2 regions of the Bacillus sp. Hm123 genome follow, and region 2 is predicted to be linked to the other one. Evidence: a T-box and tRNA genes for the amino acid it is inferred to sense, from the RefSeq annotation. Region 2 holds a T-box; the other holds one or more tRNA genes.
The links. The T-box of region 2 lies ahead of thrS (threonine--tRNA ligase). A T-box ahead of a tRNA ligase gene usually reads a tRNA of that ligase, here a tRNA-Thr.

Region 1 (3,387 bases), 1.0 Mb from region 2:
GAGGCATAATTTAACTCCTGCTGACGGATAAGTCGATCCTTTAACTCGACAAATGGCGCAGCAGAAGCAAACCCAATTTTATCTATCCCGATCTCTCGGCTATAAGCAATAATCTCTTGCTTTAACACATCGTAATTCATTGTTCTTCTCCTTTCAGAGAACGATTCATTTGCTAAGGCATTATTCCACACAACAGTAAAAAACGCAATGTTTTATTCTAAAGAACAAAACATTGCGTTAATAGCAATATGTATGGAGCGGGTGATGAGAATCGAACTCACGACATCAGCTTGGAAGGCTGAGGTTTTACCATTAAACTACACCCGCATCAAAGCTTATTTCTCTTGACTGAACATTTAATATTCTACATTAAAAACCATTTAAGGTCAATAGTTTTTTTAATTTAAATGAGATTTAAAAATAAAAAAAACCTGCCTTTGCAGGTAAGCAAAGCCTATATCGTGTCTACTTTTTTAGCTTTAAGAAATTTGAAGTAGGTTATAATAGCGGACACGAATGAAAACAAAGCAATTATTTTTAATACACGAAAAGGATTCACCCCTATTTGAGAACCAAAAATGCCAGGTATACTTGCACCAGTTAGTAGTAAAGAAACGACCCCTAAAGCAATGAAGCCACAAATATAAATCTTTGCTTTTTTTAGATTCATTTTTTACACCTCCTTTTATCATGTATACGATTAAATTCCTGAAATATACTCCATTTATCATTCCTCTTACAATCTACTTATTATGATTCATATAACTTTATATTCACACAAAAACCGCTCAGTGCCTGGATATTTCTCACCTAAGCTCGTTATCTCAAATCCATATTTCCGATAAAACTCCACTGCATCTTTATCTGTTTCAGCAAAAATAAAACTTAACGAGTATGTATCACAAATATACTTAATCATTTTACTTCCAATCATCTTCCCTCTTTTATTTGGAAATACCGCAATATGTTTTATTTCGCACTTATTCGAACAAACAAACTCAATCCCGATACAACCAACCATTAATCCTTCCAACTCAAACGTATATAACTTTCGATTTAACGACTGTATGTATGTTTCATACTCTCGACTAATTTTTTCTCTCGAAGTTGCATAAGATAAAAGCACATTTATTATTGGATCAATGTTCTTAAATATAATCTCTTTCATCACTACACACCTTTCATTTATGTTTTTAATACCCTAGATCTTCACACACCTAAAAAATACTATACCACCTTTAATAAGTTTGAGAGCATCCTCAAAACAGAAGATTCGTCAAAGTAATACCTTTATACATGTCTATAAAGACTCTCAATGTAGAACTTCATCATTATGAGCAAAAAAGACACCTACTAACGATAGTAGATGTCTTTAAATGCCGTTATATCAACGTTTTATAATACCGGTGGTCGGGGTCGAACCGACACTCCTCACGGAACACGATTTTGAGTCGTGCGCGTCTGCCAATTCCGCCACACCGGCAAATTATGGAGGCGGCAACCGGATTTGAACCGGTGGTGAAGGTTTTGCAGACCTCTGCCTTACCACTTGGCTATGCCGCCATAAAGATGTACTGGAGCGGAAGACGGGATTCGAACCCGCGACCCCCACCTTGGCAAGGTGGTGTTCTACCACTGAACTACTTCCGCAAACTGGGCTAGAAGGATTCGAACCTTCGCGTGACGGAATCAAAATCCGCTGCCTTACCGCTTGGCTATAGCCCATTAATTAAATATGGGGCGACCGAGGGGAATCGAACCCCCGAATGTCGGAACCACAATCCGATGCGTTAACCACTTCGCCACGATCGCCATAATTTTTATGAATTTTACTTGGCAGGGGCAGTAGGAATCGAACCCACACTGGAGGTTTTGGAGACCTCTGTTCTACCGTTAAACTATGCCCCTATAAAACTGGTGGAGGGGGACGGATTCGAACCGCCGAACCCTGAGGGAGCGGATTTACAGTCCGCCGCGTTTAGCCACTTCGCTACCCCTCCATATATTAAAAAGTGGTGCCGGCGAGAGGACTTGAACCCCCAACCTACTGATTACAAGTCAGTTGCTCTACCAATTGAGCTACACCGGCAATAAAGGTGGCTCAGGACGGAATCGAACCGCCGACACATGGATTTTCAGTCCATTGCTCTACCAACTGAGCTACTGAGCCAAGATTATTATATAAATGGCGGTCCGGACGGGACTCGAACCCGCGACCTCCTGCGTGACAGGCAGGCATTCTAACCAACTGAACTACCGGACCATTTATTGCGGGGACAGGATTTGAACCTGCGACCTTCGGGTTATGAGCCCGACGAGCTACCAGACTGCTCCACCCCGCGACGATACTAATTTATTAATGGTGGAGGATGACGGGATCGAACCGCCGACCCCCTGCTTGTAAGGCAGGTGCTCTCCCAGCTGAGCTAATCCTCCATATGGTGACCCGTACGGGATTCGAACCCGTGTTACCGCCGTGAAAGGGCGGTGTCTTAACCGCTTGACCAACGGGCCTATTTTTATTATGTATAAATGGCGGAGAGCAAGGGATTTGAACCCTTGAGGCAGCGTTAACCGCCTACACGATTTCCAATCGTGCTCCTTCGGCCACTCGGACAGCTCTCCTAAATGGCTCCGCAGGTAAGATTCGAACTTACGACCGATCGGTTAACAGCCGATTGCTCTACCACTGAGCTACTGCGGAATATCCGCCTGGCAACGTCCTACTCTCACAGGGGGAAACCCCCAACTACCATCGGCGCTGAAGAGCTTAACTTCCGTGTTCGGTATGGGAACGGGTGTGACCTCTTCGCTATCGCCACCAGACTTTTCAAGACATTTATTATTATAACATAATAATGATCTTTTGCAAGAACTTTTTTGTTCTTTCAAAACTGGATAATAAGTATTGTAACCTTGCAAATCGCCTAGGAAAAGTCCTCGATCGATTAGTATTCGTCAGCTCCACGTGTCGCCACGCTTCCACCTCGAACCTATCTACCTGATCATCTTTCAGGGATCTTACTAGCTTGCGCTATGGGAAATCTCATCTTGAGGGGGGCTTCATGCTTAGATGCTTTCAGCACTTATCCCGTCCGCACATAGCTACCCAGCGATGCCTTTGGCAAGACAACTGGTACACCAGCGGTGCGTCCATCCCGGTCCTCTCGTACTAAGGACAGCTCCTCTCAAATTTCCTGCGCCCGCGACGGATAGGGACCGAACTGTCTCACGACGTTCTGAACCCAGCTCGCGTACCGCTTTAATGGGCGAACAGCCCAACCCTTGGGACCGACTACAGCCCCAGGATGCGATGAGCCGACATCGAGGTGCCAAACCTCCCCGTCGATGTGGACTCTTGGGGGAGATAAGCCTGTTATCCCCGGG
Region 2 (3,387 bases):
AAAAAAAGAATAGATGAAACCAACAACAGGAACCACAATTAAAAAAGGCAAAGCAACAGCAATAAAAACATTGGCAAACATATGTAAAAATTCGACATCATACTCAGGTAACCAGAACAATGCCTGTAAAGCAACGAATACAACAATCGTAGCAATCAAAGAAGCTACTGAAACTTTTTTAGCATCTCGGAAAAAATGCTTAATAGGCATAAATCCTCCTCCTTCCTATCACTATACTAAAAACACTTATAAATACACCACAATACATAATATACCATATAAGTTAAATTTGGAGGGTTTAATATGTATCTAAATAAAGTAACGAATCCCCCAACAACAAGCATTGGGAGATTATCATTCTATCTTTTTAAAGCTCTCTATTTACCACAGTCTGCTTTAAATGAGCGATAAACTCTTCTAATCCCAGTTCATAGGAAGCCGCTTGCCCATGTTTCCTCACGCTCACCGATTGATGTTCTCGTTCTTGATCTCCTACGACAAGAATGTATGGAATCTTCTTCATTTGTGCTTCTCGAATTTTGTAGCCTAGCTTCTCTTCACGTAAATCTAGTTCTACTCGCAAATTTTCTTGTTTCATCCGTTTGCCGATCTCTTCTACATACTCTTTATGAACGTCATTAGATACACCGATCACTTTCACTTGGACAGGTGCGAGCCATAAAGGAAACACACCGCCAAAATGTTCTATTAAAATACCAAGAAAACGATCAATCGATCCAAACACGGCTCGATGGATGACCACTGGACGAACTTTATTGTTGCTCTCATCGATATATGTGAGGTCAAACTTTTCAGGCATTTGAAAATCTAATTGAATCGTTGCACATTGGTGACTTCTCTTCAGAGCATCTTTAATATGAATGTCAATTTTCGGTCCATAAAAGGCGCCATCTCCTTCATTAATTTTGTATTCATAATTAAGGTTCTCTAATACGTTCTTTAAAGCTCCTTCTGCTTGATCCCATAATGCGTCTTCTCCCATATAATCATCCGGTCTTGTCGACAGCTCAATTTCATATTGAAAGCCAAATGTGCGGTACACTTCTTCAATAAGCTTTAATGCCGACCTAATTTCATCTTCAATTTGATTCGGTGTCACAAAAATATGGGCATCATCTTGGCAAAATGTCCGAACTCGCAACAAGCCATTTAAAGCCCCGCTAAATTCATGACGATGAACCTGCCCAAACTCCGCCATCCGAAGCGGAAGGTCGCGATAGGAGTGAAGCTTATTTCTAAAGATCAGCATATGCCCCGGGCAATTCATCGGCTTTAAGGCGAACTTTTGATGTTCCACTTCAGAGAAATACATATTCTCTTTATAGTAATCCCAATGCCCTGATTGCTCCCACAGCTGTTGGTTCATCATCATCGGTGTACGGACTTCCTGATAATCATGGATATGTTGCAACTCTCTTAAAAAGGACTCTAATTCTGTACGAATCACTTGTCCGTTAGCTAAATAAAATGGCATGCCCGGTGCCTCTTCAGAAAACATAAATAGTTCTAACTCGTTGCCTAATTTCCGGTGATTGCGCTTTTGAGCCTCCTCGATAAAATGAAAATAATCATCTAACTCTTGTTTGGAAGCAAAAGCAACACCGTAAATACGCTGCAATACTTGGTTATTACTATCTCCTCGCCAATAGGCTCCTGAAATATGAGTTAATTTAAACACTTTAATATGCCGAGTAGAGGGTAAATGCGGACCCCGGCACAAGTCAAAAAATTCCCCTTGACGATAAATTGTCACCACGTCTTCAGCTGGAATCTGTTCTAGCAATTCCAGCTTAAACGGATCGTGAGCAAACAGCTCTTGTGCTTTTTCTCGTGACACTTCCTCACGTGTAATTTCAAGATTTTCAGCGATAATTTTATTCATTTCTTTTTCGATCTTTGGCAGCTCATGAACAGCTAAGTGATGTTCCATGTCAATGTCATAGTAAAAACCATTTTCAACGACAGGACCGACACCTAAATAAACGTCTCCATATAGACGCTTGACGGCTTGAGCTAACACATGGGCCGTTGTATGCCTCATGACCTCTAGCCCTTCTGCCGAATGAAGATCATACAGTTCAACCTCTGCACTCTCTTCAATACGACGTGTTACATCATATAATGCTCCGTTCACCTGACCAGCAATAGACTTCTTTTTTAAACTCGGACTAATTGACTGCGCAATCTCTGCTAAAGATACCCCTTTTGCATACTTCTTTTCCTTTCCATCTGGAAACTTGATGACCACTTCATTTGCACTCATGTTCTTAACACCTCTTATCATTTTTTGCACAAAAAAACACACGCCTCCCTAAAGAAAGGGACGAGCGTGTGTTAGACCCGTGGTTCCACCCAGATTCCCATCATATTCCTTGCTATGATGGCTCCTTTGGCTGTATCGTAGCCGCTACGGTATTGATTACTATTCGTTCACCAATACAGCTCTAAGGGGGTAAGTCATTTTTTCGTGTTAGGAAGCTTTCACCCTGGGCTTCCCTCTCTGTGAACCGTAAAAAACGCTCATGTCCTTTTCAACGCTTATCTTTATAAAAATAAAAAAACACACATTCATCCCTAAAAAGGGACGAGCGTGTGTTAGACCCGTGGTTCCACCCAGATTCCCATCATGTTCCTTGCCATGATGGCTCCTTTGGCTGTATCGTAGCCGCTACGGTATTGATTACTATTCGTTCACCAATACAGCTCTAAGGGGGTAAGTCATTTTTTCGTGTTAGGAAGCTCTCAACCTTGGCTTCCCTCTCTGTGAACCGTAAAAAACGCTCATGTCCTTTTCAACGCCTCTTGTATATTGTTAATTACTATAACGGCTTTGGTAATTCTAGTCAATCAAAAGTTGAAATTTTCTTTTTGTTGGATTAATTTCCTCTAAAGCTAATTTTTCAGTCTCAACTATTGTCACCCCTAGAAAAATTGATTATGATTGATAACTAGACAGAACCAAATTTTTTCATTACAATGTAATTGATATTTATTCTCAATAAACGACGAGAACGTTATCACATTACATACAAAGGAGTTTTTACCTATGTTATCTACGACTTTACGAGATGCACTAATCGATCAAATGAATTTTGAGTTTTATTCGGCTCATACGTACATGGCAATGGCTGCTTATTGTACGGCTGAAAGCTACGATGGCTTCGCTAACTTTTTCCTTGTGCAAGCGGAAGAAGAGCGTTTCCATGCAATGAAGCTATACAATTATATTAACGACCGTGGCGAAAGAGCGATCGTGTCTGGATTCAAAGATCCAAGCAACGATTATGGTTCGATCCTTGAAGCTTTCCAAGTTGGGTATGAGCATGAGAGAGAAGTGACGAAGCGTTTCTATCACCTGTCAGACTT

Region 1: it has a tRNA-Thr gene. The T-box ahead of thrS (threonine--tRNA ligase) is inferred to sense a tRNA for this amino acid. The anticodon was not compared.

The regions. Positions count from the first base shown of each region.
Region 1 covers NZ_CM200277.1:889,628-893,014, reverse strand. Annotated here, with positions in the region: gene queG (tRNA epoxyqueuosine(34) reductase QueG) at 1-140, opposite strand, end outside; tRNA gene ACSVDJ_RS04670 (tRNA-Gly) at 254-327, opposite strand; gene ACSVDJ_RS04665 (hypothetical protein) at 455-670, opposite strand; gene ACSVDJ_RS04660 (GNAT family N-acetyltransferase) at 758-1,168, opposite strand; tRNA gene ACSVDJ_RS04655 (tRNA-Leu) at 1,402-1,483, opposite strand; tRNA gene ACSVDJ_RS04650 (tRNA-Cys) at 1,490-1,563, opposite strand; tRNA gene ACSVDJ_RS04645 (tRNA-Gly) at 1,576-1,650, opposite strand; tRNA gene ACSVDJ_RS04640 (tRNA-Gln) at 1,654-1,725, opposite strand; tRNA gene ACSVDJ_RS04635 (tRNA-His) at 1,737-1,812, opposite strand; tRNA gene ACSVDJ_RS04630 (tRNA-Trp) at 1,835-1,908, opposite strand; tRNA gene ACSVDJ_RS04625 (tRNA-Tyr) at 1,916-2,000, opposite strand; tRNA gene ACSVDJ_RS04620 (tRNA-Thr) at 2,014-2,089, opposite strand; tRNA gene ACSVDJ_RS04615 (tRNA-Phe) at 2,098-2,170, opposite strand; tRNA gene ACSVDJ_RS04610 (tRNA-Asp) at 2,187-2,263, opposite strand; tRNA gene ACSVDJ_RS04605 (tRNA-Met) at 2,269-2,342, opposite strand; tRNA gene ACSVDJ_RS04600 (tRNA-Val) at 2,361-2,436, opposite strand; tRNA gene ACSVDJ_RS04595 (tRNA-Glu) at 2,440-2,514, opposite strand; tRNA gene ACSVDJ_RS04590 (tRNA-Ser) at 2,534-2,625, opposite strand; tRNA gene ACSVDJ_RS04585 (tRNA-Asn) at 2,630-2,704, opposite strand; rRNA gene rrf (5S ribosomal RNA) at 2,711-2,826, opposite strand; rRNA gene ACSVDJ_RS04575 (23S ribosomal RNA) at 2,929-3,387, opposite strand, start outside.
Region 2 covers NZ_CM200277.1:1,922,126-1,925,512, forward strand. Annotated here, with positions in the region: gene ACSVDJ_RS09885 (hypothetical protein) at 1-210, opposite strand, end outside; gene thrS (threonine--tRNA ligase) at 368-2,284, opposite strand; T-box leader at 2,338-2,565, opposite strand; gene ACSVDJ_RS09895 (ferritin) at 3,068-3,387, shown strand, end outside.